4 regions of the Dyella sp. LX-66 genome follow, and region 4 is predicted to be linked to each of the others. Evidence: riboswitches for the same ligand, from Rfam matches in the RefSeq annotation. Region 4 holds a riboswitch; each other region holds the start of a gene.
The links. A riboswitch is a leader RNA that binds a small molecule or an ion and turns the genes downstream of it on or off. The one in region 4 is predicted to bind cobalamin.
Positions count from the first base shown of each region.

Region 1: it holds a riboswitch for cobalamin, as region 4 does, so the genes downstream of both, KK141_RS13485 (ribonucleoside-diphosphate reductase subunit alpha) here and KK141_RS16750 (TonB-dependent receptor) in region 4, are expected to answer to the same signal.
Region 2: it holds a riboswitch for cobalamin, as region 4 does, so the genes downstream of both, btuB (TonB-dependent vitamin B12 receptor) here and KK141_RS16750 (TonB-dependent receptor) in region 4, are expected to answer to the same signal.
Region 3: it holds a riboswitch for cobalamin, as region 4 does, so the genes downstream of both, metE (5-methyltetrahydropteroyltriglutamate--homocysteine S-methyltransferase) here and KK141_RS16750 (TonB-dependent receptor) in region 4, are expected to answer to the same signal.

Region 1 covers NZ_JAHFVJ010000006.1:145,658-153,664, reverse strand. Annotated here, with positions in the region: gene KK141_RS13505 (serine protease) at 1-781, opposite strand, end outside; gene KK141_RS13500 (amidohydrolase) at 1,047-2,372, shown strand; gene KK141_RS13495 (alpha/beta hydrolase) at 2,395-3,252, opposite strand; gene KK141_RS13490 (peptidase C13) at 3,320-3,700, shown strand; cobalamin riboswitch at 3,827-4,051, shown strand; gene KK141_RS13485 (ribonucleoside-diphosphate reductase subunit alpha) at 4,204-6,717, shown strand; gene KK141_RS13480 (ribonucleotide-diphosphate reductase subunit beta) at 6,873-7,898, shown strand.
Region 2 covers NZ_JAHFVJ010000003.1:174,108-182,114, reverse strand. Annotated here, with positions in the region: gene clpB (ATP-dependent chaperone ClpB) at 1-2,111, shown strand, start outside; gene KK141_RS07445 (phospholipase C, phosphocholine-specific) at 2,264-4,276, opposite strand; cobalamin riboswitch at 4,912-5,129, shown strand; gene btuB (TonB-dependent vitamin B12 receptor) at 5,245-7,101, shown strand; gene KK141_RS07435 (hypothetical protein) at 7,128-7,703, shown strand; gene cobO (cob(I)yrinic acid a,c-diamide adenosyltransferase) at 7,700-8,007, shown strand, end outside.
Region 3 covers NZ_JAHFVJ010000021.1:8,799-16,805, forward strand. Annotated here, with positions in the region: gene KK141_RS22215 (hypothetical protein) at 1-1,583, shown strand, start outside; cobalamin riboswitch at 1,666-1,899, shown strand; gene metE (5-methyltetrahydropteroyltriglutamate--homocysteine S-methyltransferase) at 2,099-4,390, shown strand; gene KK141_RS22225 (DMT family transporter) at 4,782-5,648, shown strand; gene KK141_RS22230 (TonB-dependent receptor) at 5,738-8,007, shown strand, end outside.
Region 4 covers NZ_JAHFVJ010000009.1:25,644-33,650, reverse strand. Annotated here, with positions in the region: gene KK141_RS16755 (efflux RND transporter permease subunit) at 1-2,697, opposite strand, end outside; gene KK141_RS16750 (TonB-dependent receptor) at 2,840-4,723, opposite strand; cobalamin riboswitch at 4,855-5,081, opposite strand; gene KK141_RS16745 (TonB-dependent receptor) at 5,524-8,007, shown strand, end outside.

The DNA of each region.
Region 1 (8,007 bases), on a different contig from region 4:
TGAGATTGACGTACACCCCGGGCGCCCCCTGCTCCGCACATCCTTCGCCGAACGAGACGACACCGATCTGGTAAACGCGGCCACCGATGCTGCGAATGACCGGGCCGCCGCTATCTCCCTGGCACGAATCCTTGCCTCGGACGCCTGCGCAAAAATAAGTGCTCAGCTTGCCTTCCTCATAGCTGGCTGCGCACTCCTCCGATGCAAGGACGGGCACATCCACTTCCCGAAGCCGGTTCGGGAAGAACGGCAGGTCCGCGTCGGTGTTGCCCCACCCCATGACCGTTGCCATCTGGCCAGGCCGATACAAGGCGTCGCTGCCCAGCGTGGGCAAGCTGACCGGAACGACGCCGCTGACAGCCCTGTCGAGAAATACCAGGGCCAGATCGGAGTCTGGAATCGTACTGATCGCCACCGCCCGGATGCCTCGCCGCTGTGCCCCGATGTCGTCCGAAAGCAGGGTTTGCCCGATGGTAACCGTGTGCTCTTCCGCGTTGTCGTCGGTTACATCGTCGACACAGTGGGCAGCGGTAATCACCACATTCCGACGATAAAGCGATCCCCCGCAGAAATGCTGTCCGTCGAATTGCAACGAAGCCATGAACGGGTACTTTCCCCTGGACACTTCATTGCCGCCGATGATGCGCGCATCGATGCGTGGGTCGTTTTCCACGGATGCCCGCGGCGTGGCGAAAGCGAAACTCGCGGCGGTGACTGCGAGCATGCCCGCCATCCACGCCACGATCCTGGCGACCGTCTTCTTTCTCGAACGCATTTGCATGGAACTTCTCCGGTTCATGGAAGAGGATTAGCAACTGCATGGCGATAAGCGTGCAGGGCGCCGGCGCTTACGCGACTACGAGTAGACGCTCAGTCGCGCTTTTCAGATATCGCAGAAATACGAAAGTTGTCCCCGACATGTCAGCTTCGCGGCGCGCAACACACCGCATATCCGGAATACTCCCAATTGCTTCCCTCAAAGCCTCCACCGATGCAGCGCTGCGCATACGCTACGCAGCGGACATCCACGCCGGAGAATGCTCATGATGCGCAGCGCCTTGCTCATGCTGTCCCTTGCCGTCGCATCGACCGTACCTGTCCATGCCACCGATGTGGCGCAAAACATTCAGGGCGAACTGCCCCAGGTCGTCGCATGGCGCCACGACATCCACCAGCATCCCGAACTGAGCAACCGCGAGACGCGCACTGCCGCACTGGTTGCCGCGCAGCTGAAGAAGCTCGGCCTGGACGTGCATACCGGCATCGCGCACCACGGCGTGGTGGGCATTCTCAAAGGCAGCAAGCCCGGGCCGAGGCTGGCGATCCGCGCCGACATGGACGCGCTGCCGGTCACCGAAGAAACCGGTCTGCCGTTTGCCTCAAAAGCGCTGGGCGAATACCGCGGCAAGTCCACCGGCGTAATGCACGCCTGCGGCCACGACGCACATACCGCCATGCTGCTTGGCGTGGCCACCGTGCTCGCCGGCATGAAGCAGGAGCTGCCGGGCGAGGTGATGTTCGTCTTCCAGCCGGCCGAGGAAGGGGCGCCGGCAGGCGAACAGGGCGGCGCCGCGCTCATGCTGAAAGAAGGCGTCTTCCGCGACTTCGCACCGGATGCCGTATTCGCCATGCATGTGATCAGCACGCTCAACGTCGGCACGGTGGCGCTGCGGCCGGGGCCGGCGCTGTCCGGGGCGGATGGCTTCAAGCTGGTGGTCCATGGACGCCAGACGCACGGCGCCATGCCGTGGAACGGCGTCGACCCCATCGTCACCGCGGCGCAGATCGTCGAGCAGGCGCAGACCATCGTCAGCCGCCGGCTGGATATCGGCATGCTGCCGGCCGTGCTCAGTTTCGGCATCGTCGAGGGCGGCGCGCGCCACAACATCGTGCCGGACAAAGTGGAACTGCAGGGAACCCTGCGCAGCTTCGATCCCGCCATGCGCCAGCAGGCCATCGACGGCCTGCGCGGCATCGCCCAGCACGTGGCCGCCGCGAACGGCGCCACGGTGCAGACGCAGATTCCGATGGGCGACAGCGTACCGGTGACGGTCAACGACGCAGCGCTGACGGCTCGCGTGCGCGCCAGCCTCGGCAAGGCGATCGGCAGCGAACATGTGATCGAGGCGCCGCCCGCCATGCCTTCGGAAGATTTCGCCTACTTCGCCAAAGAGGTGCCGGGCGTGTACTTCTTCGTCGGCGCCACGCCAGCCGGCCAGGATGCGGCGAAGGCGCCAGCCAATCACTCCCCGCGGTTCTTCATGGACGAGGGCGCACTGAAGGTAGGCATGACCTCGATGCTGCAGGCGACGCTGGACTATCTGCAGGCCCCGGCCACCGAAGCGGCGCACTCGGAGCAAGCCGCAGGCTGAGCAGGCCGCAACGGGAAACCCGCTACTCGTCCGGCTTCTGGCGAACCGACACGCCCGCCAAGGCCGGTGGCGTACCGCAGCGGCCGGAGCGCAACGCATCCAGATAAGCCGACACCAGCGTCGTCGTACTCTTCTGGGCCCCTGCGGCGAACTGTCCGCCACCGAAGTTCATATGGGTGGCACCATCCACCACGGCCAGCCAGCGGCAGCCCGGCCCGAGTCCATCGAAAGCCTGCATGCGCCAGCGGTAGTCGCCGCCCAGCCCCTGGTCCCGCGTGCCGGTGACCAGCAGCGTGGGTGCAGCGATCGGTGCCCATGCGCCTTCGGGAAACACCGGTCCCGGCCCTTCCGGCGACAAGGCCACATAGGCGTCGAAGACACCCTTCGGCGCCAGTCCCAGCTTGTTGTGCGCGCCGGCTTCCAGCATCACCGTGATCGCGCCCATCGAATGGCCGAGCAGCGCCTTGAATGGCGCATGGCAGCGCTGTTCGGACCACGCCAGCGCCGCATCGATGTCGAGAAAGCGCGCGCGATAAGCCGGCGCATCGGTGACCAGGGCGGTGATGCCGCCCTTGAAGCCATCGCTGCGCAAGTCCTGCTTCAGCACCGGCAGGCCGCTTTCGCGATGCCCCATCACCACCACGCGCCAACCGTCGGCGCTCAAGGCCTCGCCCACATAGCGCAGGCCCTGCTCGCTGCCGCCTGCGCCGTGCGACACCAGCAGCAGGGGCGGGCAGGTCTTCGCCGAGGCCGGTTCGTACACCATCAGCGGCGTGCTCGCTCCATCGGAACGTGGCACTTCGATGCGTTCCGCGGCCCAGGCCTGCGCGGTGACGGCCAGCGCCAGCAGCGCGGCCACGATCTTCGGCGACGTCGACATGCTTCCCCTCCCCTTCGATGGCTTGCACTGCGGTAACGTGGTGGCCTTTCCTGCACGGAGCCCCGCCATGACCAGCCTGCTCTTCCTCGCCCTGCTGTCCGCACCCGGCATGCCGGCGGACGATTTCTCAACGCGGGTGCAGCAGGCCAAGTTGACCGAGGGCGCCAAGGACGGGCCGGACTACCAGAAGAAGATGTGGGCCGCGATCGGCGACCGCACCACCGACGTGCTCAAGAGCTGCATCGCCTCCCTGCCCAAGCCCGACAAGTCCCCTTTCGTGCTGGTCGCCGACGTGCACGCCGACGGCAGCCTGGGCCGGGTCGAAGTCCGCGCCCCCACCGACGTAGCCACCTGCCTGCTCAGCCGCTTCGCCAGCTGGAAGCTGCCGGCCCCGCCGGCCAGCCCGGCGCCGTATCCGATCGAAGTGGATTTCAGCATCGCGCCCTGAGCGCCCGGGCAGAACCGATCGCCAAGTTTTTTCGCATGGCCGCCAGGCCGCGCCAGGCCTTGAATTACCCCACTTATCCACCGATATATGCACAACGGATTGGGTTGACCCGCCCCACCCCACCCCTATATGTTGTGCCCCGTCGGTGCCTTTCTCAGACCCACGGTCGGATTGGCTTAATAGGGAATCCGGTGCAAATCCGGAACTGCCCCGCAGCGGTAAGCGGAAACGAAAGCTCCCATCGCACTGGTCCTCGAGGGCTGGGAAGCGGGGGCGAGTAGGTCGGATCGGTCGCCAGCGAACGATCCATGTCTGCGAGTCCGAAGACCTGCCGGCACATCGTGGCCTTCAGGGCCGCGGTGAGTGATGGCGGCTTCCGCGGGGAAGCGCGTCGTGGCGCGGAGCCCCGGGCTCCGCCGCACGGCCGTCCCCGCCTACACCGCCTTCGTCTCAGCCCTGCGCGCGGGAGCAGGTCGTTGAAGCCTTTGGCCTGGAGCGATGCCATGCAACCTATCGACACCGACTCGCGCGAGCGCACCGACGACCGCGCGGACGCATCCGCCTTCCCTGCCGCCGACGCAGCTGCCGCCGCGCCGGAGCCCGTTCGCATGGAAGCCGTGGCGGAGACCCCCTTCGCCCTCACCCCGCCGCACAACCCCGGCCAGATGCGCGTGACCAAGCGCAACGGCAGCCAGGAGATCGTCGACGTCAACAAGATCGTGCGCGCGGTGACCCGCAGCGGCGAAGGCCTGCATGCGGTCGATCCGCTGCGCGTGGCGCTGAAGACGATCGGCGGCCTGTACGACGGCGCCACCACGCGCGAGCTGGACGAGCTGTCGATCCGCACCGCCGCGGCGCTCACCGCCGAGGAACCGGAATACGGCCAACTCGCCGCGCGCCTGCTCGGCGCCTACGTCGACAAGGAAGTGAGCGGCCAGGAAATCCAGAGCTTCTCCCAGTCGATCGCGCGCGGCGCGGAGCTGGGCATCCTCAACGCGCGCCTGCGCGACTTCGTCGCCGCCAATGCGCGCAAGCTCAACGACGCCATCGATCCGCTGGCCACGCGCCGCTTCGAATACTTCGGCCTGCGCACCGTGTACGACCGCTACCTGCTGCGCCACCCGCAGCTGCGCAAGGTGATCGAGACGCCGCAGTACTTCTTCATGCGCATCGCCTGCGCGCTGGGCGGCAGCGAGATCGGCGAGACGCTGGAGTTGTACCGCCTGCTGTCCTCGCTGGAATACATGGCCAGCTCGCCCACCCTGTTCAACGCCGGCACCGCGCACGAGCAGCTCAGCTCCTGCTTCCTGCTCGACTCGCCGACCGACTCGCTGGAGTCGATCTACGAGAAATACGGCGACGTCGCGAAGCTCAGCAAGTTCGCCGGCGGCATCGGCCTGGCCTACTCGCGCGTGCGTTCGCGCGGTTCGCTGATCCGCGGCACCAACGGCCATTCCAACGGCCTGGTGCCGTGGCTGAAGACGCTGGACGCCTCGGTCGCCGCGGTGAACCAGGGCGGCAAGCGCAAGGGCGCGGCCTGCGTGTACCTGGAGCCGTGGCACGCCGACATCGAGGAATTCCTCGAGCTGCGCGACAACACCGGCGACGAGGCGCGCCGCACGCACAACCTCAACCTGGCCAACTGGATTCCCGACGAATTCATGCGCCGCGTGGAGAGCGACGGCGACTGGTCGCTGTTCGATCCGAAGATCGTGCCGCACTTCGTCGACAGCTGGGGCGAGACCTTCGAGCGCGCCTACCGCGAAGCGGAAGCCGCCGGCATCGCGGTGAAGAAGGTGAAGGCGCGCGAGCTGTACGCGCGCATGCTGCGCACCCTGGCCCAGACCGGCAACGGCTGGATGACCTTCAAGGACCGCAGCAACGCCACCAGCAACCAGACGGCCAAGGCCGAGAACGTCATCCACCTGTCCAACCTGTGCACTGAGATCCTCGAGGTGACCAACGCGGGCGAGACCGCGGTGTGCAACCTGGGTTCGGTGAACCTGGCGCGCCACGTGGTCGATGGCGTGTTCGACTTCGACAAGCTCGCCGCCACCGTGCGCACCGCGGTGCGCCAGCTGGACCGCGTGATCGACCTGAACTTCTATCCGATCGACACCGCGCGCACCGCCAACCAGAAGTGGCGCCCGGTGGGCCTGGGCGTGATGGGCCTGCAGGACGTGTTCTTCAAGCTGCGCCTGCCGTTCGATTCGGCCGACGCGCTGGCGCTGTCCACGCGCATCGCCGAGGAGATCTACTTCCACGCGCTGACCATGTCCAACGAGCTGGCGCGCGAGCACGGCGCACATCCGGGCTTCGCCGAAAGCCGCGCCGCCAACGGCGAGCTGCAGTTCGACTACTGGCCGCAGGCCAGGCCAAACGATGCCCCGCGCTGGGAATCGCTGCGTGCGAGCGTGCAGGAACATGGCCTGCGCAACTCGCTGCTGATCGCGATCGCGCCGACCGCCACCATCGCCTCGATCTCCGGCTGCTACGAGTGCATCGAGCCGCAGGTGAGCAACCTGTTCAAGCGCGAGACGCTGTCCGGCGACTTCCTGGTGGTGAACCGCTACCTGGTCGAAGAGCTCAAGACGCTGGGCCTGTGGACGCCGGAAGTCCGCGACGCCATCAAGCTGGCCGAAGGCTCGATCCAGGGCATCGCCAACATCCCCGAGCGCCTGCGCCAGATCTACCGCACGGTATGGGAGCTGCCGCAGAAGGCCCTGATCGACCTGGGCGCCGCGCGCGGTGCGTACATCGACCAGAGCCAGTCGCTGAACCTGTTCATGGAGAACCCGAACATCGGGCAGCTGAGCTCCATGTACATGTACGCGTGGAAGTCCGGCATCAAGACCACGTATTACCTGCGTTCGAGGCCGGCGACCAAGATCGCCAAGACCACGGTATCCGCCACCGCACCGGCAGCGAAGCCGGCGCCGGAAGCCGAGCAGGAACAGGCGAACGCCGCGGTGTTCTGCTCGCTGGAAAACCCCGAGTACTGCGAGGCCTGCCAGTAAGTACATGCGTAGCCCCTCTCGCATCGAGAGAGGGGCTGGGATGAGGGTGCGGGCGCAGTGATGCTCATCACTGCGCCCGCACCCTCATCCGCCTGCCGGCACCTTCTCCCGACGGGAGAAGGGTTGCTCGCCCCACGTTGTCGCAAGGATCAACCATGTCCACCGAAACCACCCGCCGCCAGCACATCCTCGACCCCGGCTTCGAACTCACCCTGCGCCCGATGCGCTATCCCGAGTTCTACGAGATGTACCGCAACGCCATCAAGAACACCTGGACGGTGGAGGAAGTGGACTTCTCGCTGGACGTGACGGACCTCAAGTCCAAGATGAGCGACGCGGACCGTCATCTGATCCATCGCCTGGTGGCCTTCTTCGCCACCGGCGACACCATCGTGGCGAACAACCTGGTGCTGAACCTGTACCAGCACATCAATGCGCCGGAAGCGCGCATGTACCTGTCGCGCCAGCTGTACGAGGAAGCGCTGCACGTGCAGTTCTACCTCACCCTGCTGGACACCTATATTCCCGACCCGGCCGAGCGCAACAAGGCCTTCGGCGCGATCCAGAACATCCCTTCGATCCGCCAGAAGGGCGAGTTCTGCTTCAAGTGGATCGACTCGATCCAGAACCTGCAGCGCCTGGAGACGCGCGAACAGCGCCGCCAGTTCCTGCTCAACCTGATCTGCTTCGCCGCCTGCATCGAAGGCCTGTTCTTCTTCGCGGCGTTCGCCTACGTGTACTTCCTGCGTTCGCGCGGCCTGCTGCACGGCCTGGCCTCCGGCACCAACTGGGTGTTCCGCGACGAATCCGGCCACATGGGCTTCGCCTTCGAAGTGGTGCGCACGGTGCGCGCGGAAGAGCCGGACCTGTTCGACGAAGCCATGCGCACGCAAGTGGAAGAGATGCTGGAAGACGCCATCGCCTGCGAAACGCAGTTCGCCGAGGACGTGCTGTCCGGCGGCGTGGCCGGCCTGTCGGTGAAGGATATGCGCCAGTACCTGGAGTACTGCGCCGACCAGCGCCTGGTGCAGCTGGACCTGCCGAAGAAGTACGGCGCGAAGAACCCGTTCGACTTCATGGACCTGCAGGACGTGCAGGAAGTGACCAACTTCTTCGAACGCCGCGTGTCGGCGTATCAGGTCGGCGTCGAGGGTGAAGTGGCGTTCGACATGGCGTTCTGAGCACCGCGCTCCCTCTCCCCTGCGGGGAGAGGGTTGGGGTGAGGGGGGCCTACGGAGCTTAGAAGCGGGAGCACAGAACGAGCGACGCTTCGTTTACCCTCGGTCGCGA
Region 2 (8,007 bases), on a different contig from region 4:
GCCAGGCGCTGGAGAAATACTGCGTCGACCTGACCGCGCGCGCCGAGAGCGGCAAGCTCGATCCGGTGATCGGCCGCGACGAGGAAATCCGCCGCACCATCCAGGTGCTGCAGCGGCGCACCAAGAACAACCCCGTGCTGATCGGCGAACCCGGCGTGGGCAAGACCGCCATCGTCGAAGGCCTGGCCCAGCGCATCGTCAACGGCGAAGTGCCCGAAGGCCTGCGCGACCGCCGCGTGCTGGCGCTGGACATGGGCGCGCTGATCGCCGGCGCCAAGTTCCGCGGCGAGTTCGAGGAGCGCCTGAAGGGCGTGCTCAACGACCTGTCCAAGCAGGAAGGCCGGGTGATCCTGTTCATCGACGAGCTGCACACCATGGTCGGCGCCGGCAAGGCCGACGGCGCCATGGACGCCGGCAACATGCTCAAGCCCGCGCTGGCGCGCGGCGAGCTGCACTGCATCGGCGCCACCACCTTGGACGAGTACCGCAAGTACATCGAGAAGGACGCCGCGCTGGAGCGCCGCTTCCAGAAGGTGTTCGTGGGCGAGCCCAGCGTGGAAGACACCATCGCGATTTTGCGCGGCTTGAAGGAGCGTTATTCGGTGCACCACGGCGTGGAGATCACCGACCCGGCCATCGTCGCCGCGGCCACGCTGTCCAACCGCTACATCACCGACCGCCAGCTGCCGGACAAGGCGATCGACCTGATGGACGAGGCGGCCAGCCGCATCCGCATGGAGATCGATTCCAAGCCGGAGGAACTGGACCGCCTGGAACGCCGCCTGATCCAGCTGAAGATCCAGCGCGAAATGCTGCGCAAGGAAACCGACGAGGCGTCCAAGAAGCGCCTGGCCGACCTGGAAAGCGATATCGAAAAACTCGAGCGCGAGTTCTCCGACCTCGACGAAGTGTGGAAGTCGGAGAAGGCGCTGCTGCAGGGCGCGACCAAGATCAAGGAACAGATCGAGCAGGCCCGCGTGCAGCTGGAAGCCGCGCAGCGCCGGCAGGACTACGCCAAGATGAGCGAGCTGCAGTACGGCCGCCTGCCGGAACTGGAAAAGCAGCTCGCCGCCGCGCAGGCCGCCGAGAAGCACGAGTTCAAGCTGGTGCAGGACCGCGTCACCGACGAGGAGATCGCCGAGGTGGTGTCGCGCTGGACCGGCATCCCGGTCAGCAAGATGCTGGAAGGCGAGCGCGAGAAACTGCTGCATATGGAAGAAGCGCTGCACAAGCGCGTGGTCGGCCAGGACGAAGCGGTGCGCGCGGTGTCCGACGCGATCCGCCGCGCCCGCGCCGGCCTGTCTGATCCGAACCGCCCGTATGGCTCCTTCCTGTTCCTGGGCCCCACCGGCGTGGGCAAGACCGAGCTGTGCAAGGCGCTGGCCGAGTTCCTGTTCGACACGCAGGACGCGATGGTGCGCATCGATATGAGCGAATTCATGGAGAAGCACTCGGTAAGCCGCCTGATCGGCGCGCCCCCCGGCTATATCGGCTACGAGGAAGGCGGCTATCTCACCGAGGCGGTGCGCCGCCGTCCGTACAGCGTGATCCTGCTGGACGAGGTGGAGAAGGCGCATCCGGATGTGTTCAACATCCTGCTGCAGGTGCTGGACGATGGCCGCCTCACCGACGGCCAGGGCCGCACGGTGGATTTCCGCAATACCGTGATCGTGATGACCTCCAACCTGGGCTCGCAGCTGATCCAGGAGCAGGCCGGCGATTCCGAAGCCGACTACCTGCAGATGAAGGCTTCGGTGCTCGGCGTGGTGCAGGCGCACTTCCGTCCGGAGTTCATCAACCGCCTGGACGAGCTGGTGGTGTTCCGCCCGCTGGAGAAGAAGCAGATCCGCAAGATCGCCCTGATCCAGCTGATCCACCTGGAGAAGCGCCTGGCCGAACGCCAGCTGCGCCTGGAGATCGGCGAGAAGGCGCTGGACCTGCTGGGCAATGTGGGCTTCGATCCGGTGTACGGCGCGCGGCCGCTGAAGCGCGCGATCCAGCAGCAGCTGGAGAATCCGCTGGCGCGGGAGATCCTGGAGGGAAGGTTTGCTTCGGGGGATACGATTGCGGTGGATGCGGAAGGCGGGCAGTTGGTGTTTCGGAAGCAGTAAAAGAAAGGCGCCGAAGAGGCGCCTTTCTTTGTCCGGTCCGCATGGCGTAGGTGGGGGTGAGCCGCAGGCGAACCCCAACGTTCACCAGCTTGATGCGCATCGCACCGTTGGGGTTCGCCTGCGGCTCACCCCAACCTACGCCGTCTTGTTTGTCAGCGCGGCTCGCTCTGGCTTGGCAAGCCATTCTCCATATGCCCCGCCAACCGCCGCCAATAACCCGCCAGCTCAGCAACCGTCACACTCAAGTCGTACCAGTTGGCATAGCCACCCAGTGCCCAACTGTCATTCACCGTGGCCCCGGCGGCGACCGAATAAATCCGCACATCGCCCTCCACATAAGCATTGCTGACCGTCACGGTGCATGCCGCGCCGCCGTTATTGGTCACGGCCAGCCGCAGGCGATTGCCTGCAGTGTCGTAGCTCGCTGCCACTTCCGGCGCCGCACCCATCCCGGTGGCCACGCTGCCGCGATACTGCCGCAGAAAACCATTCGGCCCATGCGCCTCCAGGTCGTACACGCCCTGGGTGTAACGCGCCGCGCTCCAGTAATCCGACAGCTGCTTGCCCGCTTCCACCGTGTAGCGCCACGGCCCATCGCTGCGGTTGGCCGCATACAACTGGAACACCGCGCCGGCTGCACCGTCGTTATGGAAGTCGATCCAGTAGCGCCCCGCCGCGGCATCCACTCGGCCATCCGCGCGCAAGGTGTAAGGGAGTGCGCGTGCCGGACGCGTGCCGGCTTCCTGTGCGGGCATCGCCTGCGTGGAAGGAATGCCCGGCGCCGGCAGGTTCTTGCACTGTTGGTCCGCGGCGGCGGTATAGCCGGTAGTGGAGGGCAGGCTGGGCCAGCCGTTGTTGCTGCCGCTGAAATCGAAGGCGCTGAGCAGGTCGCCGCACACGGCGCGGCGCCAGGCACTGATATTCGGTTCCATCACGCCGAAGCGCTGCTCCAGGAAACGCAGCACCGAGGTGTGGTCGAACACCTGCGAACACACCCAGCCGCCGCGCGTCCACGGCGACACCACGATCAGCGGCACGCGGAAGCCCAGGCCGATCGGCTGGCCGTTGCTGATCTCGCCCGTCACGCTCACCGTCGACAAGCCGTCGTTGGACGAAGCCGGAGGCGTCGGCGGCGGCACGTGGTCGAAGAAGCCGCCGTTCTCGTCGTAGTTGAGGATGAAGGCGGTCTTGGTCCACACCGCCGGATTGGCGGCGAGCGCGGCGAGCAGGCGCGCGCTCAGGTCCTCGCCGTAGGCCGGCTTGAAGCTCGCGTGTTCGGACAGGTAATCGGCGGCCACGATCCACGACACCTGCGGCAGCGTGTCGTTGGCGACGTCCTGCGCGAATGCGGCGACCATGTCCGCCTGCGTGGCCATGCCCTTGTCGTGCAGCGGCGTGCCGGCCTTGGCCTGCTTGAAGTTCTTGAACCAGGCCAGCGCGTTGTCGTCGAAGTTGTTGCTCTCCTGGTAGACCTTCCAGCTCACGCCGGCCTTTTCCAGGCGCTCGGCATAGGTGGTCCAGGTAAAGCCCGCGCTCGGCTCGGTGTTGTCCAGCACCGCCGCCTGGCCGATGGACAGGCCGTTGCTGCCGGTCATCGCATGCAGGCGGTTGGGGTTGGTCTGGGTGAGGGTGGCGGCGAAGTAGTGGTCGCAGATGGTGAAGGCGTCGGCCAGCGCGTAATAGAACGGCAGGTCGGCGCGCTCGAAATGGCCCATGCCCAGGCCGGCCGCGCGCGCGGTGTTCCACGCGTCGAACTTGCCCTTGTTGAAGATCGCCGTGTCCACGGGGTAGTTCATCGCCGGCGCATTGGCGCAGATCGCGCTGGTGGTCGCGGTGTTCATGCGGAACGGCAGCAGATAGCCGTCCGTATGGCCGGTGTAGGGCTGCTGCCACACGTTGCGCGCACCGCCGGGCAGCGGCGCCGGCACGCGGTCGCCGAAGCCGCGCACGCCGCGCAGGCCGCCGTAGTAATGATCGAAGGAGCGGTTCTCCTGCATGAAGATCACCACGTGCTTAACGTCGGTGAGGTCGCCGGTGCCGGTCATGGCGGGGGCGGCCAGGGCCTGGCGCAGGGTCTCGGGGAGCAGGGAGGCCGCGGCCAGGCCGCCGGCGGAGGCGGCGGTCATCTGCAGGAAGCGGCGTCGCTTGGTGTCGATCTGGCTCATGGGGGGCTCGGTCGGCGCCTGTTTGCAGGCGCTGCATAGGTAATCGCAGTGGTGTTGCAGTGGCTTGCCAGGTGTGCGTCAGTGGGGAGACACGGGGTGGACTGGGGGGAAGGGGGTCTAGCGCCTCCCCTTGCTCGTCATCCCGGCGTAGGCCGGGATCCAGTGGCGATATCGCTCGGTCATTGCGTTGACGCTGGGGTGTCTCGCCGTTGGCGAGTGTTTCGTGCCGCTGCCGCGGCCCGAGTTACTTTTTCTCTGCGTGCCCAGAGAAAAAGTAACCAAAAAGAGAGGGCACCCTGCTTGGCGCCCTCAGCAGCGCAGCTGCTGAGGGTCCGTGAGGGCTGGCCGGGCTTTTTGACAGGGCATCCTTGCCCTGATCAAAAAGGCGAGGACTCCTGTCCTCGCCCCCTTCGGGGCCTGATCGTCCAGCCCTCACCGCCGGCGCCAAGGGGACCCGGTGGATCAAAAGCAACGGCGCACAAGCGGAACGCCGCGGCTGCGCCGCGAGCTCTTCGCTGGGTTTTCGCCTCGCCCTGCATCCCCCTCTCCCCTCCGGGGAGAGGGTTGGGGTGAGGGGTCGGGGCTCGCCGCGACGCCTCCTGCTCGACATGACGAGCGCCCGCTTGTCGTGCTGCTAAGATGCCCGGGCCTGAGGTGACCGCTGGCTTGGCTGGTGGTTGAAACGGGAATCCGGTGCGCCGTATTGACGGCTATTCCGGAGCTGCCCCCGCAACGGTAGGCGAGACACGATCGGCAAGAGCCACTGTGCTGCGAAGCATGGGAAGGCGCCGGTCGGGGAGGCACCAGCCTTCGCTCGCGAGCCCGGAGACCGGCCTCGAGGTGAACCGGACATGCGGTGGGCGTGCTCCTGGCGAGCGCGCCCTCGTCGTGCGTCCGTCCGGAGCTCCTTCCGCCTGTCCTGCAACCGAAGCGATTCCGCGCGGGCAGGCGCGGTCCAGGAGCCACCAGTGTCATTGCATGTTCCGTCCTTGCGCCGGTCCGCGTTTGCGGCCGCGTTTTCCCTTGTCTGTTGTTCCACCGCCGCGCTGGCCGACGAGCCCTCGCAGGACCTCAAGGGCGTGGTGGTCACCGCCACCCGCACCGAGCAGAGCGAATCGGCCACGCTGGCCGCCGTCACCGTGATCGACCGTGCCGAGATCGAGCGCCTGCAGCCGCAGTCCGTGGCGGACCTGCTGCAGGGCACGCCGGGCCTGTCGATGGCCAATAACGGCGGCCCGGGCAAATCCACGTCGCTGTTCCTGCGCGGCACCGAGGCCGACCACGTGCTGGTGCTGGTGGATGGGGTGAAGATCGGCTCGGCCACGCTGGGCCAGCCGTCGATCCAGAACATCCCGGTGGAGCAGATCGAGCGCATCGAAATCGTGCGCGGTCCGTTCTCCAGCCTCTATGGTTCCGAAGCACTGGGCGGTGTGATCCAGATCTTTACCCGCCGCCCCAGCGGCGCCTTCGAGCCGAACCTGGAGCTGGGCTACGGCAGCAACGACAGCTTCCGCGGCGCGGCCGGCCTGGCCGGCAAGGTGGGCGAGGGCTGGTATGCGGTGCAGGCCACGCACGAGGACACCGACGGCATCAACGCCTGCCGCGGCAAGCCGTCGCCGCGCGGCGCGGGCTGCTTCGTCAATGAGCCTGACCGCGATGGCTTCCGCGACAGCTCCGTCTCGCTCAAGGGCGGCTACCGCTTCAACCAAGCCTGGGATGCCGACGCGCAGTGGCTGCGCAGCTGGGGCTACAACGCCTACGACGGCTCCACCAGCAACCAGTCCGACGTGGTGCAGCAGGACTACGGCGCACGCGCGCACTGGCGGCCGAGCCGCGATTTCACGCTCATCGCGAGCGCGGGACAGAGCGCGGACCTGAGCGACAACTACCTCAACGGCCGCTACACCAGCACCTTCAATACGCACCGCGATCTCGGCTCGCTGCAGGGCGATCTGAATCTCGGCGGCGGCCTGTGGAGCCTGGGCTACGACTGGCAGCGCGACCGCGTCGACAGCAACACCAGCTATGCGCGCGACCAGCGCCTCAACCGCGGCCTGTTCGCGCAGTGGCAGCAGACGTTCGGTACGCAGTCGCTGCAGGCCAGCTTGCGCCACGACGACAACCAGCAGTTCGGCGGCAAGACCACCGGCAGCCTGCTGTGGGGCTGGGACTTCACGCCGGGCATGCGCCTCACCGCCAGCGCCGGTTCCGCCTACAAGGCGCCGACCTTCAACGAGCTGTACTACCCCGGCTACGGCAACACCGCGTTGCGGCCGGAAAGCTCGCGCAGCTACGAGCTGGGCCTGCGCGGCACGCCGCGCTGGGGCCTGTGGTCGCTCAATGCCTTCGAAACCCGTATCCGCGACCTGATCGCCTACGACGCCTCGCGCGGTGTGCCGGGCAATGTCGATCGCGCGCGCATCCGCGGCGCCGAGGCGGTGGCTTCCACCACGCTGGCCGGCTGGACCTTGCGCGGCACCGCCACCTGGCTGGATCCGCGCAACCGCAGCGACACTTATCGCGACAAGCTGCTGCCGCGGCGTGCCCCGCGCAGCGCGCGCGTGGATGCGGACCGCAGCTTCGGCGACTTCAGCATCGGCGCCAGCGTGTACGCGGCAGGCAAGCGCTACGACGACCTGGCGAACGGCTACCGCCTGGGCGGCTATGCGCTCACCGACCTGCGCCTGGCCTATGCGCTGGACCGCGACTGGAAAGTGCAGCTGAGTGTGCGCAACGCCTTCGACAAGCACTACGAGACCGCGGCCTATTACAACCAACCCGGCCGCACCGCGATGCTGAGCGTGAGCTACCGGCCCGCACAGTGAATCCCTTCCGCCCCGAGGACCGCACCATGTCCACCGCCATGCCACGCTTTTCTGTACCGCTCGCCATCGTGCTCGCCGCGGTGATGATCGCCACGCGCTTCCATCACTTCGGCACCGCGCTGCATCTGCCCGATGCTTCGATGGCGCTGTTCTTTCTTGGCGGCCTGTGGCTGCGGCGGCATCTGGCCTTCGCCGCGTTCATGGCGCTGGCGGTGGCGCTGGACTGGGTGTCGGTGTCGTATGCCGGCGTCAGCGATTTCTGCGTGACGCCGGCCTACTCGTTCCTGCTGCCCGCGTATGCGGTGCTGTGGTACGCGGGGCGGCTGTGGTCAGCGCGGATGGCGCCGGCGCCGTTAGCGCTGGCCGGTGCGTTCGGCGTGGCGCTGGTGGCGGCTTCGATCTCGTTCGCCATTTCCAACGGCGCGTTCTACTGGCTCGGCGGGCGCTATGCGAATCCGCACCTGGGCGAGTACGTTGCCCGCTTGTGGCAGTGGGGCCCGCTGTTCGTGCGCACCACGCTGACCTATGTGATCGTGGCGCTGGCGGCGTATTGGGCGCTGGCGCGCGTGAACTCCACTCGGCAGGCAGGAACCCGGGCATGAGCGACGAAGAACTGCGCCACCGCGAACGCATGCAGCGCAAAAAGGAGCTGGTCGACCGCAAGATCGCCCGCGCCACCATCGACCGCGGCGTGCTGGTGGTGAACACCGGCAACGGCAAGGGCAAGAGCTCGTCGGGCTTCGGCATGCTGGCGCGTTCGCTCGGCCACGGTTTCCATTGCGGCGTGGTGCAGTTCATCAAGGGCAGCTTCTCCACCGGCGAGGAAGCGTTCTTCCGCCGCTTCCCGGACGTGGTCGACTACCACGTGATGGGCGAGGGCTTTACCTGGGAGACCCAGGACAAGGC
Region 3 (8,007 bases), on a different contig from region 4:
CATCCGAAGCGGACCTCGCCATCTATGCCAGGAAACCGGGCGGCGTACGCGTGTTCTCCACCGACGTCGACCGGAGCCTCGCCTATGCCGACACGGCGGCGCGCGTGCGGCATTTCCAGCAGGCCGTGGCGGACCACCTCGCCGCCATCGAACGCGGCGGCAAGCTTCCCGCGCTGGAATCGCGCCAAGCCAGGCAAGCCACCGGCAGCGGCAGTAGCAGTAGCAGCCCCGATCATCTGCCTATCGTCGAGTTCACCGACACCACGTTCGGCAGCGGCGGGCAGTCGCTGACGCGCGAAATCACGGTGATCCGCGACTCCACGGCGAGCAAGGACCAGTTCAACGTGATCCTGAAAACGTCGGGGCTGATCAAAGGCGGTGCAGACGCGGCTCCGCAATGCCGCCCCGTCGCCTGCAGCGGATACACGGAGTACTACATCGTCGACGCCATGCTCGATTACGGCAAGAACGCCCAGCCCACCGTGGCGCGCACTCTTCCGGAAACCACCAGCCTGACCGATCTCACCTACAACCACACCGAATCGGAGACCACCAGTTTCGGCTTCAACCTGGGCGCTGACGCGGAGAAGGCTTTGGCGGGCAATCCGGCGGCAGCGATCAAGCCGAGCTTCGGTTTCAATTTCGGCAAGAGCTACACCAAGTCCACATCGATCACGTTCACCGTCAAGGATTACTCCACGGCGGTGGAATCCAGGCACGAGGAACCCAACTACTACCCGTGCAACAACTGCGTTCGCCCGCCCGGCGTGCGCAACACCTGGAAGTATCAGATCTCGCAGGAAATACTGAAGCGCTTCCGGGACGACCGCACGATGACGCCGGCCATGAAGCAGTTTGCGCCGCAGTCCTACAGCTCATGGACCTTCAAGGTGTCGGGCGGCAAGCATCCGATCAAGCTCGCCGCGACCTCGTCCGTGGTGCAGAGGAATGGCCTTGGCCGATCCTCCGGCCCGGTGGTCCGCGTGAAGACCAGCGCGATGACCATCGACCTCGACTCGCCCTACCTGCACCGCGAACCGGTGGTCATCCTGCAGTCCAAGGAGAACGCCGGCCGATGTCTCATCAACGATGGCCGCGGCGCGGCAACGCTCGGCACCTGCAGCAGGGACGTCAACCGCCGTGCGGGACAGTGGTACCTCGACAGCTTCGACCGCTATGTCAGCCGCCTGGACGGACGCTGTCTTGCCGTCAACGCGCGCGCCACTCGCCAGGTGGACGTGGTGGCGTGCAACGACGGCAGTGCGCAGAAATGGTATTGGGCCGCCGACCGCATCCACTCCAAGCTCAACGGCGGCGACAGCGGATGGCGGCTGTTCGTCGACGGCAATGCGGTGAAGGCGCGCATCGATCCGAAGCGGCAACAGGTGATTCCCAACAATCCCAACCAGGTGCTGCTCCATCCCTGGTCCACTTACCCGAGCGCGCCGATCGCCGGCGCCACCGTTCCCACCTTGGGCACGCCGCAGCCGCAGGTACCCGAAGCCTGGGTGCGGACCTTCAGGGACGTTCCCTCAACGGAACGCTGGGAGCCGGTCGCGCTGCGCCAGTACAAGGAAGGCTGAGTCCCATCGGAGCAGCCCGGCCCGGGCTGCTCCACTCCCGGCCTCACGCTGTGCCGCTTGACTAAACCCCTGCCCCGGCACTAATTTCCCCGCCGCTGGTGGTTTTCATCCTTTCATCGCGATGAAAGGATGCAATTAAAAGGGAAGCCGGTGCGGCCTTACGGCCAACTCCGGCGCTGCCCCGCAGCGGTGTGTGGAAACGACCCTCGTCATGAGCACTGGCCAGTGGACCGGCCGGGAAGCGGCGAGCACTAGGCGAGGCGTCCGCGCCTCTCGTCCACGAGCCCGAAGACCTGCCCCGGCCGGGAAGCGATGAGCTTTCTGTCTGACCTGGAGCTTCCGCGGGGAAGCGGCTGGGGCTGCGCGCCATCGCCATGCGATGGCCGTTCGCTCCTGCGCGACCCTGCGCCAGCCCGGTTCGCCCGCGGGGGCGAAGGTCGCGCGCATGTCCGCGGAAAGTTCGTGGCCATGCGCTTCCTTCGTTCCTCATTCACCACGAATCGAGGAAATGCAACATGACCACCGTTACCAATCTCGGCTTCCCGCGCATGGGTGCGCGGCGCGAGCTCAAGCAAGCCCTGGAAGCCTACTGGCGCGACGAAGCCTTGCGCCCGCAGCTGCTGGACACCGCCCGCCAGCTGCGCGAACGCCACTGGCAACTGCAGCGCGAGGCCGGCGCCCACGTGGTGCCGTGCAACGACTTCTCGCTGTACGACCACGTGCTCGACACGGCCTTCCTGCTCGACGCCATCCCCGAACGCTACCGCGCCCTGGCCGACGCAGACCCGCTGGCCGGCTATTTCGCCATGGCACGCGGCACGCAGCGCGCGGGCCTCGACCTGCACGCGCTGGAAATGACCAAATGGTTCGACACCAACTACCACTACATCGTCCCCGAACTGCATGCCGCGCAGACCTTCCGCCTGCGCGACGAGAAACCCGTGGTGCAGTTTCTGGAAGCAAAGGCGCTGGGCCATGAAGCGCGCCCGGTGCTGCTGGGCCCGGTGAGCTTCCTGCTGCTGTCCAAGACCGCCGACGGCAGCGACCGCCTGGCGCTGCTCGAACGCCTGCTGCCCGTCTACGCCGAACTGCTGGGCAGGCTGCGCGAAGCCGGCGCCGAATGGGTGCAGATCGACGAGCCCTGCCTGGTGCTCGATCTCGACGAAGACGATGCCGCGGCCTATCGCCAGGCCTATGCCGCACTCGCCGTAGCCGCGCGGCCGAAGCTGCTGCTGGCTACTTACTTCGGCGCCCTCGGCGACAACCTGCGGCTGGCGCAGGAACTGCCGGCCGACGGCCTGCACGTCGACCTGGTGCGCGCACCGGCCCAGCTCGACGCCGTGCTGGACACGCTGCCCGCCGAACGCGTGCTGTCGCTGGGCGTGGTCGATGGCCGCAACGTGTGGCGCGCGGACCTGGATCGCGCCATGGCCGTCACCCGCGTGGCGATCGAACGCCTGGGCAAGCAGCGCGTGTGGCTGGCGCCGTCCTGTTCGCTGCTGCACGTGCCGGTCGACGCCGCGCTGGAGAAATCGCTGCCGTCCGACGTGCATGCCTGGCTGGCCTTCGCGCGGCAGAAGCTGGAGGAACTGCGCACCGTGGCGGACATGTGCAAGGGCGTGGTCACCGCCTACCCCGCGCTGGAACGGGCGCGCGAGCTGATCGCCACGCGCCGGGCCTCGCCCAAGGTGCACCGCCTGCAGGTGGCGCAGCGCCTCGCCAACCTGGATGCCGCGGACGCGCACCGCCGCTCCACCTACGCCTTCCGCCGCGCGAAACAGCAGCAGCGCTTCGACCTGCCGCTGTTTCCCACTACCACAATCGGTTCCTTCCCGCAGACCCATGAAGTACGCGAGGCGCGCGCCCGCCACAAGTCCGGCCAGCTGTCCACCGCTGACTACGACGCGCTGATCGCCGCGCAGACAGCCGCCTGCGTGCGCTTCCAGGAGGAGATCGGCATCGACGTGCTGGTGCACGGCGAGTTCGAGCGCAACGACATGGTCGAGTACTTCGGCGAACAGCTCGACGGCTTCGTCTTCACCAAGCATGGCTGGGTGCAAAGTTATGGCTCGCGCTGCGTCAAGCCGCCGATCATCTACGGCGACGTGCAGCGGCCGGAGCCGATGACGGTGCGCTGGTCCACCTATGCGCAAACGCTGACCAAGCGGCCGATGAAGGGCATGCTGACCGGCCCCGTCACCGTGCTGCAGTGGTCCTTCGTGCGCGACGACCAGCCGCGCGCCACCACCTGCCGCCAGCTGGCGCTGGCCCTGCGCGACGAAGTGCTGGACCTGGAAGCGGCCGGCATCCGCATCATCCAGATCGACGAGCCCGCCCTGCGCGAAGGCCTGCCGCTGCGCCGCGCGGACTGGGCCGGCTACCTGGCCTGGGCGGTGGAGAGCTTTCGCCTCGCGGCGGCCGGCGTCGCCGACGACACGCAGATCCATACGCATATGTGCTACTCGGAGTTCAACGACATCATCGAGGCGGTGGCCGCGATGGATGCCGACGTGATCTCGATCGAAACCTCGCGCTCGCGCATGGAACTGCTCGATGCCTTCGTGCGCTTCCGCTATCCGAACGAGATCGGGCCCGGCGTGTACGACATCCATTCGCCGCGCGTGCCGGATGTGGCGGAGATGGTGGGGCTGCTGGAGAAGGCGAGCGAGGTGCTGAGTCCGGAGCAGTTGTGGGTGAATCCGGATTGCGGCTTGAAGACGCGTGGGTGGGATGAGACGCGCAAGGCGCTGGTGGCTTTGGTCGAAGCGGCGCGGGTGATGCGCGAGAGGGTGACCGCGGCGGTGTGACGTTCCGCTTTGCTCCCTCTCCCCTCCGGGGAGAGGGTTGGGGTGAGGGGCCGGGCGGAGCGGTGCGCTGAGGGTCGCGAAAGCCAAAAGCTTTTCTATGCTTCTTAGAGGCGCTACCGCAAGCACCCGCCCCTCATCTGCCTACCGGCATCTTCCTCGCTCCTCTACGCGAAGAGGGCACAGGGATGTGCCCGGTTTTGATGAGCGAGGAAAGCAGAGCACATCCATGTGCTCTCCCCGCGTGCTCCCCGGAGGGGAGAAGAGTTCCGTATCGCGACACTCCCCTTCAATTGCCCTCGCTTCGCCCCGATCCGCACACAGCATGGCCGCCGCCAGATCGCGCCCTGGGTTTATCGTCCCGCACTTGCACACAAGGATCGAAGGAACCCCGATGCAAACCACTTCCAAAGGCTGGGGCAGCGGCCTCCTCGGCGTCGTGATCTTCAGTGGCTCGCTACCGGCCACGCGCGTCGCGGTGATGGGCTTCTCGCCCTGGTTCCTCACCTCCGCACGCGCCGTGATCGCCGCCGCGCTCGGCCTGCTCCTGCTCGGCGCGCTGCGCGAAAAGCGCCCTTCCCGCAGCGACCTCGTCTCGCTCTCCATCGTCGCCATCGGCGTCGTGCTCGGCTTCCCGCTGCTCACCGCACTGGCCTTGCAGCACATCACCTCCGCGCAATCGATCATGTTCATCGGTCTGCTGCCGCTGTCCACCGCGGTCTTCGGCGTACTGCGCGGCGCCGAGCGGCCGCAGCCCGCGTTCTGGCTGTTCTCCGGACTGGGCAGCCTCGCCGTCGCCTCGTTCGCGCTGCTGCAGGGCGGCGCCATCTCGATCGAAGGCGCCCTGCTGATGGTGGGCGCGATCCTGCTGTGCGGCCTGGGCTATGCGGAAGGCGCCGCGCTGTCGCGCCGGCTCGGCGGCTGGCAGGTGATTTCCTGGGCCCTGGCCCTGGCCCTGGCGATGCCGGCGATGGCCGCCATCGCGGCGGCGACCTGGCCGGCCAGCTGGACGGGTATCGATGCGCCAGCCTGGATCGGCCTGGCCTACGTATCGGTCTTCAGCATGCTGGTCGGCTTCGTGTTCTGGTACCGCGGCCTGGCGCTGGGCGGCATCGCGGGCGTCGGCCAATTGCAGCTGCTGCAGCCGTTCTTCGGCCTGGCCCTGGCCGGCCTGCTGCTGCACGAACCGGTGGCATGGACGATGGTGCTGGTCACCGTGCTGGTGGTGCTCTGTGTCGCCGGCGCCAAGCGTTTCGCGTGAGCGATTTCGCCCACCGTCAAAATTAATTCACATAAAGTGACTAAATTGCCCGGCAACGCATGGACGGTCCATGCCGGGGAATCGCATTCATGGGCTTCAACGCAAGGCCCCGCCGCGCCAGCACGCGCCGCGGGCAGGTCTTCGCACTCACCGCGCTGGCGCTGGCCGTGGGCCAGGCCGGCGCACAGAGCGCGCCCACGCCGTCCAACGCGGTCGCGCTGGATGGGGTGAAAGTCACCGGCAAGGTGCTGTCCACCGAACAGGCCATGGCCGAGAAGCGCGCCGCGCCGGGCATCTCCGACGGCGTGTCCGCCGACGAGATCGGCTCGATCCCGGACTTCGGCCTGGGCGAGGCGGTGCAGCGCATCCCGGGCGTGGCGATGACCATCAACAACGGCCGCGGCGAGGCGCAGTTCCTCAATCTGCGCGGCCTCAATCCGGATTACAACGCGGTGACCGTGGACGGCGTCGCCCTGCCCTCCACCGAGACCACCTCGCGCAATGTCTCGCTGGACGTGCTGCCGTCTTCGCTGGCGCGGCAGGTCAGCATCTACAAGACGGTGACGCCCGATATGACGGGCAACGCGGTGGGCGGCATCACCAACCTGCGCACGCGCAGCGCCTTCGATGCGCCGGGGCTGTTCGCCGCCGGGCGCGCGGACCTGGCCCATTGGGACAACCAGCGCGTGGTGGCGGACTCCAAGCCCTCCGGCCAGCTCGAAGGCACCTTGAGCAACACCTTCGGTGCAGACCATCAGTTCGGCTTCGTGCTGTCGGGCAGCTACTTCCGGCGCGACTCCTCGTCGCTGGATACCGCGATGGACAGCGACGGCTACTACCGCTACACCGGCGGCACGCAGACGCTGTCCTCGCTGCGCCAGAACGCGGCCGGCACCGGCTCGACGCTCAAACCCTCGGACGATCTCGACGGCCTGGCCGCGGTGCCGGACCGCCAGCGCTGGCTCACCTACGACAACGTGCGCACGCGCCAGGCGCTGTTCGGCAAGTTCGAATACGACAACCACCAGAACCTGCAGGCGCATCTGACCGCCGGCTATTTCCAGCACGAGAACGACGAACAGCGACGCGCGCAGTTCCTCAACCGCGTCGGCCCCGCCACCTTCGATTCACCTGTCACTGGCAGCTTCGCCAAGGGCTCGGCGCAGGCGGACTACGACCATTACGACCAGGTGCGGCGCATCCAATACCTGGAACTGGGCGGCAGCTACGAACCGGCCGAGCGCAGCCAGCTCGACCTGGTGGCGAACTACGCCGCCGGCAGCTACCGGCAGTCGACCAAGGAAGACGTGTTTACCAGCGCGGCCTCGTCCAAACTGGGTTTTGCCTATCGCGCGGTACCGGGCGACGTCGCGCTGTTCTCGCCCGCCAATCCGGGCTACTTCCTTGACCCGGCCAACTACGCGCAGACCAGCTACCTGTCGCGCATGGAACGCAGCCGCTCCGGCCTGCTCACGCTCAAGGCCGACTTCACCCACAACCTGCAGGAAGACGCCAGCGGCTGGGGCTACAAGGCGGGCGTGGAACACCGCAACCTGCAGCAACGCTATGGCCTGGACGAAACCGGCTACGTGCCGACGCGCAATGTGTCGCTCGCGGCGATCGGCACCGAGGACACGCGCTTGCGTCCTTACGACGGCGCCGGCCAGAGCATGCTGCTGATCGACCCGGACAAGGTCGACGCCTATGTGGCCGCGCATCCGGATGCTTACGCGCTCGCCGCCACCAATGCGCGCAACAGCGCGATCGGCGATTTCAACATCAAGGAAGCGATCGACAGCGCCTACCTGATGGGCGGCTATCGCGACGATACCTGGACGGCGCTCGGCGGCCTGCGCTACGAGGATACGAAGCAGACCGTGCAGAACACCCTGCCCGCGCCGCTCAACAGCCTTACCCGGTTCGCCAGGCAAAGCGTCGAGCGCAGCTACGGCAAGCTGCTGCCTTCGGCCATCGCCACCTATCACCTGGCGCCGGACCTGCTGCTGCGCGCCGGCGCCAGCCAGACGCTGGGCCGCGCCACCTATGCCGCGCTGGCGCAGAACAGCACGCCCACCGTCAGCCCCGCCGCCGGCACCATCTCGCAGACGCTGGGCAACCCGCAGTTGCAGCCGCGCCAGTCGACCAATCTCGATCTGTCGCTGGAGTGGTATGCCACGCGCGATGCAATGGTGTCGCTGGCGCTGTTCCAGAAGGACATCAAGCACGAGATCGTCAACTTGAGCAGCACCACCATGCAGACCAACCCCGGCGGGCTGAGCGGCACCTGGCAGGTCACCACCACCCAGGCGCAGAACGCCAGCACCGCCAAGGTGCGCGGCCTGGAGCTGGGCCTGGCCGA
Region 4 (8,007 bases):
GGTGGAAAGAATGGTCAGCGGCTGGCCCAGGCTCTCGTACAGAATGCCCAGCACGATATACATGGCGAAGATCGAACCCAGCAGCAGGAGCATGGAGTTGTCCTTGCTCTCCTGCAGGTTCTCGTTCTCGCCGGTGTAGCCGATCTTCACGCCGGCCGGCAGGCGCGCCTCGGCCACCAGCTGGTCGATCAGCTGCATGCCCTTGTCGCGCGGGAAGTCCGGCGGCAGGTTGTAGTAGATCTGCACCGCTTCCATCTGGTTGTAGTGGTTGACGATGGAAGGCGTCACGTTCGGCTCGATCCTGGCCACCGCCGACAGCGGCACCATGCCGCCGGTGCCATTGCGCACATAGGTGTTGAGCAGGGTGCCCGGGGTGAGCGTGTGCTCGGCGCTGGAGGTGAGCACCACCCAGTACTGGTTGATGTCCGAATAGATGATCGACACCTGGTTCTGGCCGAAGGCGTTGTACAGCGCCGTGTCGACCATGCCCATGCTGATGTTGAGCCGGCCGGCGGCCTGGCGGTCCACCTTCAGCATCTGCTGCTTGTCGATATTGTCGTAGTCGCTGCTGACGTCGCGGAACGGCGGGCGGTCCTTCATCAGCTTGGTCACTTTGTAGACCCAGGGCTGCAGGTCGATGGTGCTGGCGCTGATCAGCTGGAAGCTCTCCGCACCCTGGCCGCCGCCACCGCCGCCGCCGTTGAAGAAGCTCAGCGAACTCAGCGACACCTGCACGTCAGGCAGCAGCTCGTACTGCTTGCGCAGGCGCTCGACCACCTTGTCGATATGTTCCGGGCGCTCGCCGGGGCCGTTGCCCTTGGGCTTGAGGTCGACGTACATCACTGACTGGTTGCCCACCGCGCCGCCGGCATTGTCGGCGCCGAGGAAGGTGGTGACGTCCAGCACCGCCGGGTCCTTCAGCATGATCTCCGCGGCCTTCTGCGCGCGCAGCGCCATCAGGCTGGGCGAGATATTGGTGTCCGCGCGCACCATCGCGCGGATCAGGCCGATGTCTTCCTTGGGCATGAAGTTGAAGCCGGCGGTCTTCACCACCGCCATGGCCAGGCCCACGGTCAGCGCCAGCAGGATCAGCGGCTGCCAGCGCATCAGGCGGCGGTGATGCATGGCCCAGTCCAGCGCGCGCTCGTAGGCGCGCTGCATGCCGCGGTCGAAGCGCTCCACGGCGCGCTCGATCCGGCCCGGCTCGCGCTGCTCGCTTTCCTGCTTGAGCATCCAGCCGCACAGTGCCGGCGTGACGGTGAGCGAGATCACCGCCGAGATCACCACTGCGGCGGTCAGCGTCACCGAGAACTCGCGCATGATCACGGTGAACTGGCTGTTGCCGAACAGCAGCGGCACGAACACCGCCACCAGCGACAAGGTGATCGAGATCACCGTGAAGCCGATCTCGCGCACGCCCAGCAGCGCCGCCGGCAGCGCCTGCTCGCCGTGTTCCATGTGGCGCACGATGTTCTCGATCACCACGATGGCGTCGTCCACCACGAAGCCGATGCACAGCACCAGCGCCACCAGCGACAAGGTGTTGAGCGTATAGCCCAGCGACCACATCACGATAAACGCGCCGGCCAGCGACAGCGGCACGCTCAAGGTGGCGATCAGGGTCGGGCGCAGCCGGCGCAGGAACACCAGCATCACCAGCGCCACCAGCAGGATGCTCAGCAGCAGGGCGATCTCCACCTCGTGCAGGGCCGAGCGGGTGGTCTGGGTGAGGTCGAAGATCGGCGTGATCTTGAGATCCGCCGGCAACCACGAGCGCATTTCCGGCAGCTTGGCGCGCACCGCGTCGGCGGTGGCCACGGCGTTGGCTTCCGGGCGCTTGCTTACGCGGATGGTCACCGAGCGCTGCCCGTTGAACCAGGCCGCCTGGTATTCATCCTGCTGGCCGCTGTAGACCTTGGCCACGTCCGACAGGCGCACCGGCGTGCCGTTCTTCACCGAGATCAGCAGCTGGCCGAATTCTTCGGGATCGTGCAGGGCGTCGGTGGCGGTCACCGTCATCTGCGTGGTGCCGTCGCTCAGGATGCCCTGCGGCGAGGTGACGTTGGCCGCGCGCAGCGCATTGCGCACGTCGTTGCCGGACAAGCCCATCGCCGCCAGCTGCGCGTTGTTGAGCTCGACGCGCACCGCCTTGGGCCGCCCGCCCATGATGCGCACCTGCGCCACGCCGGGCACCTGCGACAGCACCGGCTTGATCAGCGTGTCGGCCATGTCGAACAGCTTGTCGGGGCTCTGCGTGGTCGAGGTCATCGACAGCAGCAGCACCGGCATCTGCGAATTGTTGAATTTGAAGTAGCGCGGCGGGATGGTCATGCTCGAGGGCAGGTCCACCTGCGCGGCATTGATCGCCGCCTGCACGTCGCGCGCCAGCTTGTCGGTGGACTTGCCCGGCTCGAACAGCAGGATCACCGAGCTGGAGCCGTCATTGCTCTCCGAGCTCATCTCCTTGATGCCGGGAATACGCCCCAGGTGCCGTTCCAGCGGCGCGGCCACGGTGGACGCCATGGTCTGCGCGCTGGCGCCGGGCACTTCCGCATAGACCGACATGCCGGGGAATTCCAGCGCCGGCAGCGCGGCCACGCCGATCAGGATGTAGGTCCAGATGCCGGCCAGCGCCAGGCCCAGTGCAAGCAGCGAAGTGCCCACCGGGCGGCGGATCATTGGAGCGAAGATATTCACGTATTCCCCGGGCGGCGCCTCCTGCGGCGCTCCGCAGGCGGGACTTTATGCCGGGGGGCACATGCTTGGGATGTGCCTGAAGTGTGTAGCGCGCATAGGCCACAGGTTGGGGTGAGGCCACCCCAACCCGTGCTTGCCGCGGTCAGTGCGCCGGGCTGTAGCGCAGCGTCAGGTAGGCGGTGCGGCCCAGCTGGTTGTAGAAGCGCACGGTCTCGTAGCGGTGGTCGAACACGTTGGCCACGCGGCCCTGCAGGGTCCAGCCCGGCTGGAAATGCCAGCTCGCGCGCAGGTCCACCGTGGTGTAGCCGCCCAGGCGCTGCAGGTTGGCCGCGTCGTCGTAGCGGTAGCCCTCGGCATTCACCGTGCCGCCGATGCTGAAGGTGCCACCGAGGTCGCGGTCCAGGTCGAGGCGGGCGATGCGTTCCGGACGGCGCGCCAGCAGGTTGCCGCGGTTGGGATCGTCCTCGCCGCGGTTCTCCGCCTTCTGGAAGGTGAGGTAGCCGCGCAGGTGCCAGCCGTCGACGTCGGCGCCGGCCTGGCCTTCGATGCCGCGGATGCGCGCCTGGCTGACGTTGATCGGCACGAAGAAAGCGTCGTAGCCGATCAGGTCGTCCACCTTGGTCTGGTAGGCATTCACCGCCCAGTTCCACACGCCCGGACGCGCCGACAGGCCGATCTCCGCCGTGCGCGACTTCTCCGGTTTCAAGTTGGGATTGGCGGTGGCGAAACCGAACGACGGCGGGAAGTACAGGTCGTTGAAGGTCGGCGCGTGGAAAGCCGTGCCGTAGGAGGCGGTGAACTTCAGGCCGTTCTCGAAGCCGTAACCGTAGGCGGCCGAACCGGTGTTGTGGTTGCCGAACTGCTCGTTGTGGTCGTGGCGCGCCGACAGTTGGATCTCGTGCGGCCCGAACTGGCCCTGGTACAGCGCGAACACGCCGGTGTTGTTGCGCTTGGTGCGCAGGTAGGCGGTGTCGCTGTCCGCGTGCTCCTGCTGGAAGTCCACGCCGGCGCTGAGCAGCTGGCCCGGCGCGAGTGTCACGTCGTTCTGCCAGCTGGCCTGGTTGCGGCGCGAGTACAGATGGCCGGCGGGCGCCATGTCGGCGCCGAGGTCCGCGCGGTTGAGATAGTTGTCGGCGCGGTCGATGTTCTGGCCGGCGCTCAGGCTCATCTTCCACGCGTCGAGCACGGCGAAGCGCAGGTTGGCGCCGGCCACCTGCTGCGAGCGGCGGGTGTAGTTCTGGAAGTCGCCGTCGTATTCGATGTCGCCCTTGCTCTTGAGCACGCTGGCGGTCAGTTCAGTGCCGCCGTCCCAGCGGTAGCCGCCGCTGAGCGCGCCGTTGTAGGTGCGGTAGCCATCGTTGTCCGGCTCATTGGTGAAGCAGCCGCCCACGCCAGCCGCCGCCGCGCGGCAGGCATTGATGCCGCGGGTGTACTGGCCGCCGACGCTGGCGTTGAACCAGGCATTGCGCGAACCGCCGGACAGGCCGAACTGGCCGTCGGCGAGGCGGTGGCTGCCCACGCCCACCGTGACCGACGGCGTCAGCGCTTCGTCGGGCTGGCCGTGGCGGGTGAAGATCTGGATCACGCCGCCGATCGCGTCCGAGCCATACAGGCTGGAACGCGGGCCGCGCACGATCTCGATGCGCTCGATCTGTTCCACCGGCAGCTGCTCGAAAGCCGGAATACCCGCGCCCACCGTGCCGATGCGCACGCCGTCGACCAGCACCAGCGTGTGCGAGGAATTGGTGCCGCGCATGAACAGCGAAGTCTGCTGGCCCAGGCCGCCGGCATTGCCGAAGGCCACGCCCGGCAGGCCGGACAGCAGATCCTGCACGGACTGCGGCTGCAGGCGCTCGATGTCGGCGCGGGTCAGCACGGTGACCGGCGCCAGCGTCTCGTCGATCGGGGTGGCGGTGCGGGTGGCGGTCACTACCACGGTGGGGAGCTGCCCGGCGTCGTTCTGGTCGGCGGCATGGGCCGCGGCGACGCAGGACAGCAGGACGGTGGCCAGCAGGGTCTTCTTCATTGCAACGTTTTCCTCGGCCGCGCCTCGCGCACGGCCCATCGATGACGAGCTGGCGGCATGACGGAGGAAGTAGCGCAAACGACGGCAGGCAAACGGCACCGGCACGTGGTCCGGCTGCGCCCTCCGCGAGCCACCAGGAAAGATATTCGGGCCGGTCTCCGGGCTTGCGAGTGCGCGTCGCCGCGCGATCCTCCGGCGGCCTTCCCGCACTCGTGGGAGCGCAGTGGCGTATCGCTGGAAGCAGAACTGCTCGCTTACCGTTGCGGGGGCAGCGCCGGCCTTGCCGCGAAGGCGCACCGGCTTCCCGTTTCATCCCTTGGCAGCGTGGCTTTGGGACACCCGAACGAACGCAACTTTAACGGGAGGGGCCAGGGCCTGGCAACGCAGCGCCCGGGCGCTGGGTGCGATGGGCCTCAGGTTTTTGCGTTCGTCGCATCGTTTCCCCAGCACGCGCTTCGAACGAAATCACTCTTGCATTTGGACGGCTGAATAGTCATCCAGCAAGCTTTGCGTAAGCTCTCTGCAAGTTTCGAGAAATATTGCGTTTTGCTGCCTAAGTAGCTGTTGCAAATGATGTATTACAAACTCAGGCGAGCGTAAATATTTTGTTGACGGGCGCTAATTCGCACGCTTATGTTCCGCCGGCGAATCGCTGGAACTTGCGTGTAGCACTCGAGGGCTTGGGGAAGTTCTCTCGGTGCGGGTCCGGTCTTGCGACATCTGCCGGCACGTTTTCCTGCGATTGGCAATTCGGCGCACTGCGCCTGTCGGCCGCAAAGGCCATCATGGGGAGAACGTAGATGATCAAGTTCCAGCACGCTGGTCGTGCGCCGCTGTGGCGCAAGACCACCCTCGCCGTTGCCTTGAGCATGAGCCTTGCCGGTGTGGCGATGGCGCAGTCCAACGCATCGGGCACCATCTTCGGCCGCGCCGACGACGCCGGCGCCACCGTCCATATCGAAAACGTCGATACCGGCCTGACGCGCGACATCGGCCTGGATTCGAGCGGCCGCTACCGCGCCGCATCGCTGCCGGTCGGCCGCTATCGCGTGAGCCTGCAGAAGGACGGTCAGACCCTCAACACGCGCGACAACGTGCAAGTGGTGGTCAGCACCGGTACCGAGATTTCGTTCACCGCCGCCGCTGCCGCAGCGACGGGTGCCAAGAACCTCGAAGGCATCCAGGTGGTCGCCAATGCGCTGCCGGCGATCGACGTTTCGTCGGTCGACTCGCGCACTGTGCTGACCTCCGAGCAACTGCAGAAGCTGCCGATCCTCAATAACGTCAATGCGGCGGCGCTGCTCGCGCCGGGCAGCACCAACAGCGACAGCCGCTACGGCAACGCCATCTCGATGGGCGGCGCATCCGCCGCCGAGAACCAGTACTACATCAACGGTTTCCCGGTCACCAATGCGCTCACCGGCCTGGGCTTCACCAGCCTGCCGTTCGACGCGATCGACCAGGAGCAGGTGTTCACCGGCGGCTACGGCGCTGAATATGGCCGTTCCACCGGCGGCGTGGTGAACATCATCACCAAGCGCGGCACCAATACCTGGAAGGCCGGCGCCGAACTGCTGTGGAGCCCGGCCAAGCTGGCCGCCTCCCAGCGCTACATCTACTACCCGGTGGGCAGCGGCCGCGTCACCGACGGCAAGGTGCTGTTCCGTCCCAACGAGAAGCTGACCCAGACGCAGGTCGGCGCCTACGTCGGCGGCCCGCTGATCAAGGACAAGCTGTTCTTCTACGGCAGCGGCGAATTCACCAAGAACACCGGCCGCGTGCAGTACGGCACCAACAACGGCACCAACGGCAATAGCACGCGCACCACCGACGACAGCAACCACATCACGCGCTGGATCGCGAAGGTGGACTGGAACATCACCGACAGCCACATCCTGGAGTTCACCGGCCTCGGCGAAGACGCCATCCAGGATACGGTGATCTACAACTACAACTACAACACCGGCGTGCAGGGCACCCTCAAGGGCACCGAGCACCAGAAGAACCAGGGCACCGCCAATTCGACGCCCGGCGGCCAGGTCTACGTCGGCAAGTACACCGGCTACATCACCGACAGCCTGACCATCAACGCGCTGTACGGCCGCAGCACGGCCGATCACGTCGACAGCGTGACCGGTGCCGCCGGCGTGGTGTGCCCGAACATCACCGACAACCGCAGCACTCCCAGCCGCATCAGCTGCGCGCCGGTGGGCGGCAACCTGCGCGTGCCGGGTGCGAACGACAAGACCCACGCCTGGCGCTTCGATATCGAATACCACCTTGGCTCGCATACGCTGCGCGGCGGTCTGGACAACCAGACCCTGGAATCCTTCTCCGGCCTCGCCACGCAGGGCGGCGCGCTGTGGACCTACTTCAACGCCACCGATGACTTCTCCACCGTACCGGGCATGAATATCCCGCCCGGCGCGACCGAAGTGGCCCAGCGCACCATCTTCAGCGCCGCCGGTAAGGTGAAGGTCGAACAGCAGGCGCAGTACATCGAAGACCACTGGCAGATCAGCGACCGCTGGCTCGCCTACATGGGCCTGCGCAACGAGCAGTTCAAGAACTTCAACACCGACGGCGTGGTGTTCCTGAAGCAGCGCCACCAGCTCGCGCCGCGCCTGGGCGTGACCTGGGACGTCAACGGCGATTCCACCTTCAAGATCTACGCGAACGCCGGCCGCTACCATCTGGCGGTGCCTTCGAACGTCGCCATCCGCGGCGCTGGCCCGCAGCGCTTCGAGAACCAGTACTTCGTCTATACCGGCGTCGACCCGGTGACGAATGCGCCGATCAACCCGACGCCGATCAGCTCGGTGTTCTTCGCCAACGGCGCCAACGGCCAGGCGCCGAACCCGGTGACGCTGGCCAAGAAGGGCATCAGCGCCTACTACCAGGACGAGTACATCCTGGGCTTCGACAAGGAGATCGCGCCGAACTACACCGTCGGCGCCAAGGCGATCTACCGCAACCTGAAGAGCATCATCGACGACTTCTGCGATGCCCGTCCGTTCCTCGCGCACGAAGCCGCCGCCGGCACGCCGATCACCAATCCGGCCTTCACCGGGTGGGAAACCAACGGCGCGCCCTGCCTGCTGTTCAATCCCGGCCGCGGCGCCACCTTCACCATCGACCACGATGGCGCCGGCACGCTCAAGAACATCACGCTGTCGAAGGAAGAACTCGGCTATCCGGACCTGAAGCGCAAGTACCTCGCGCTGAACCTCTACCTGGAGCATCAGTTCGACCAGAAGTGGTACGGCAAGATCGAGTACGTGTGG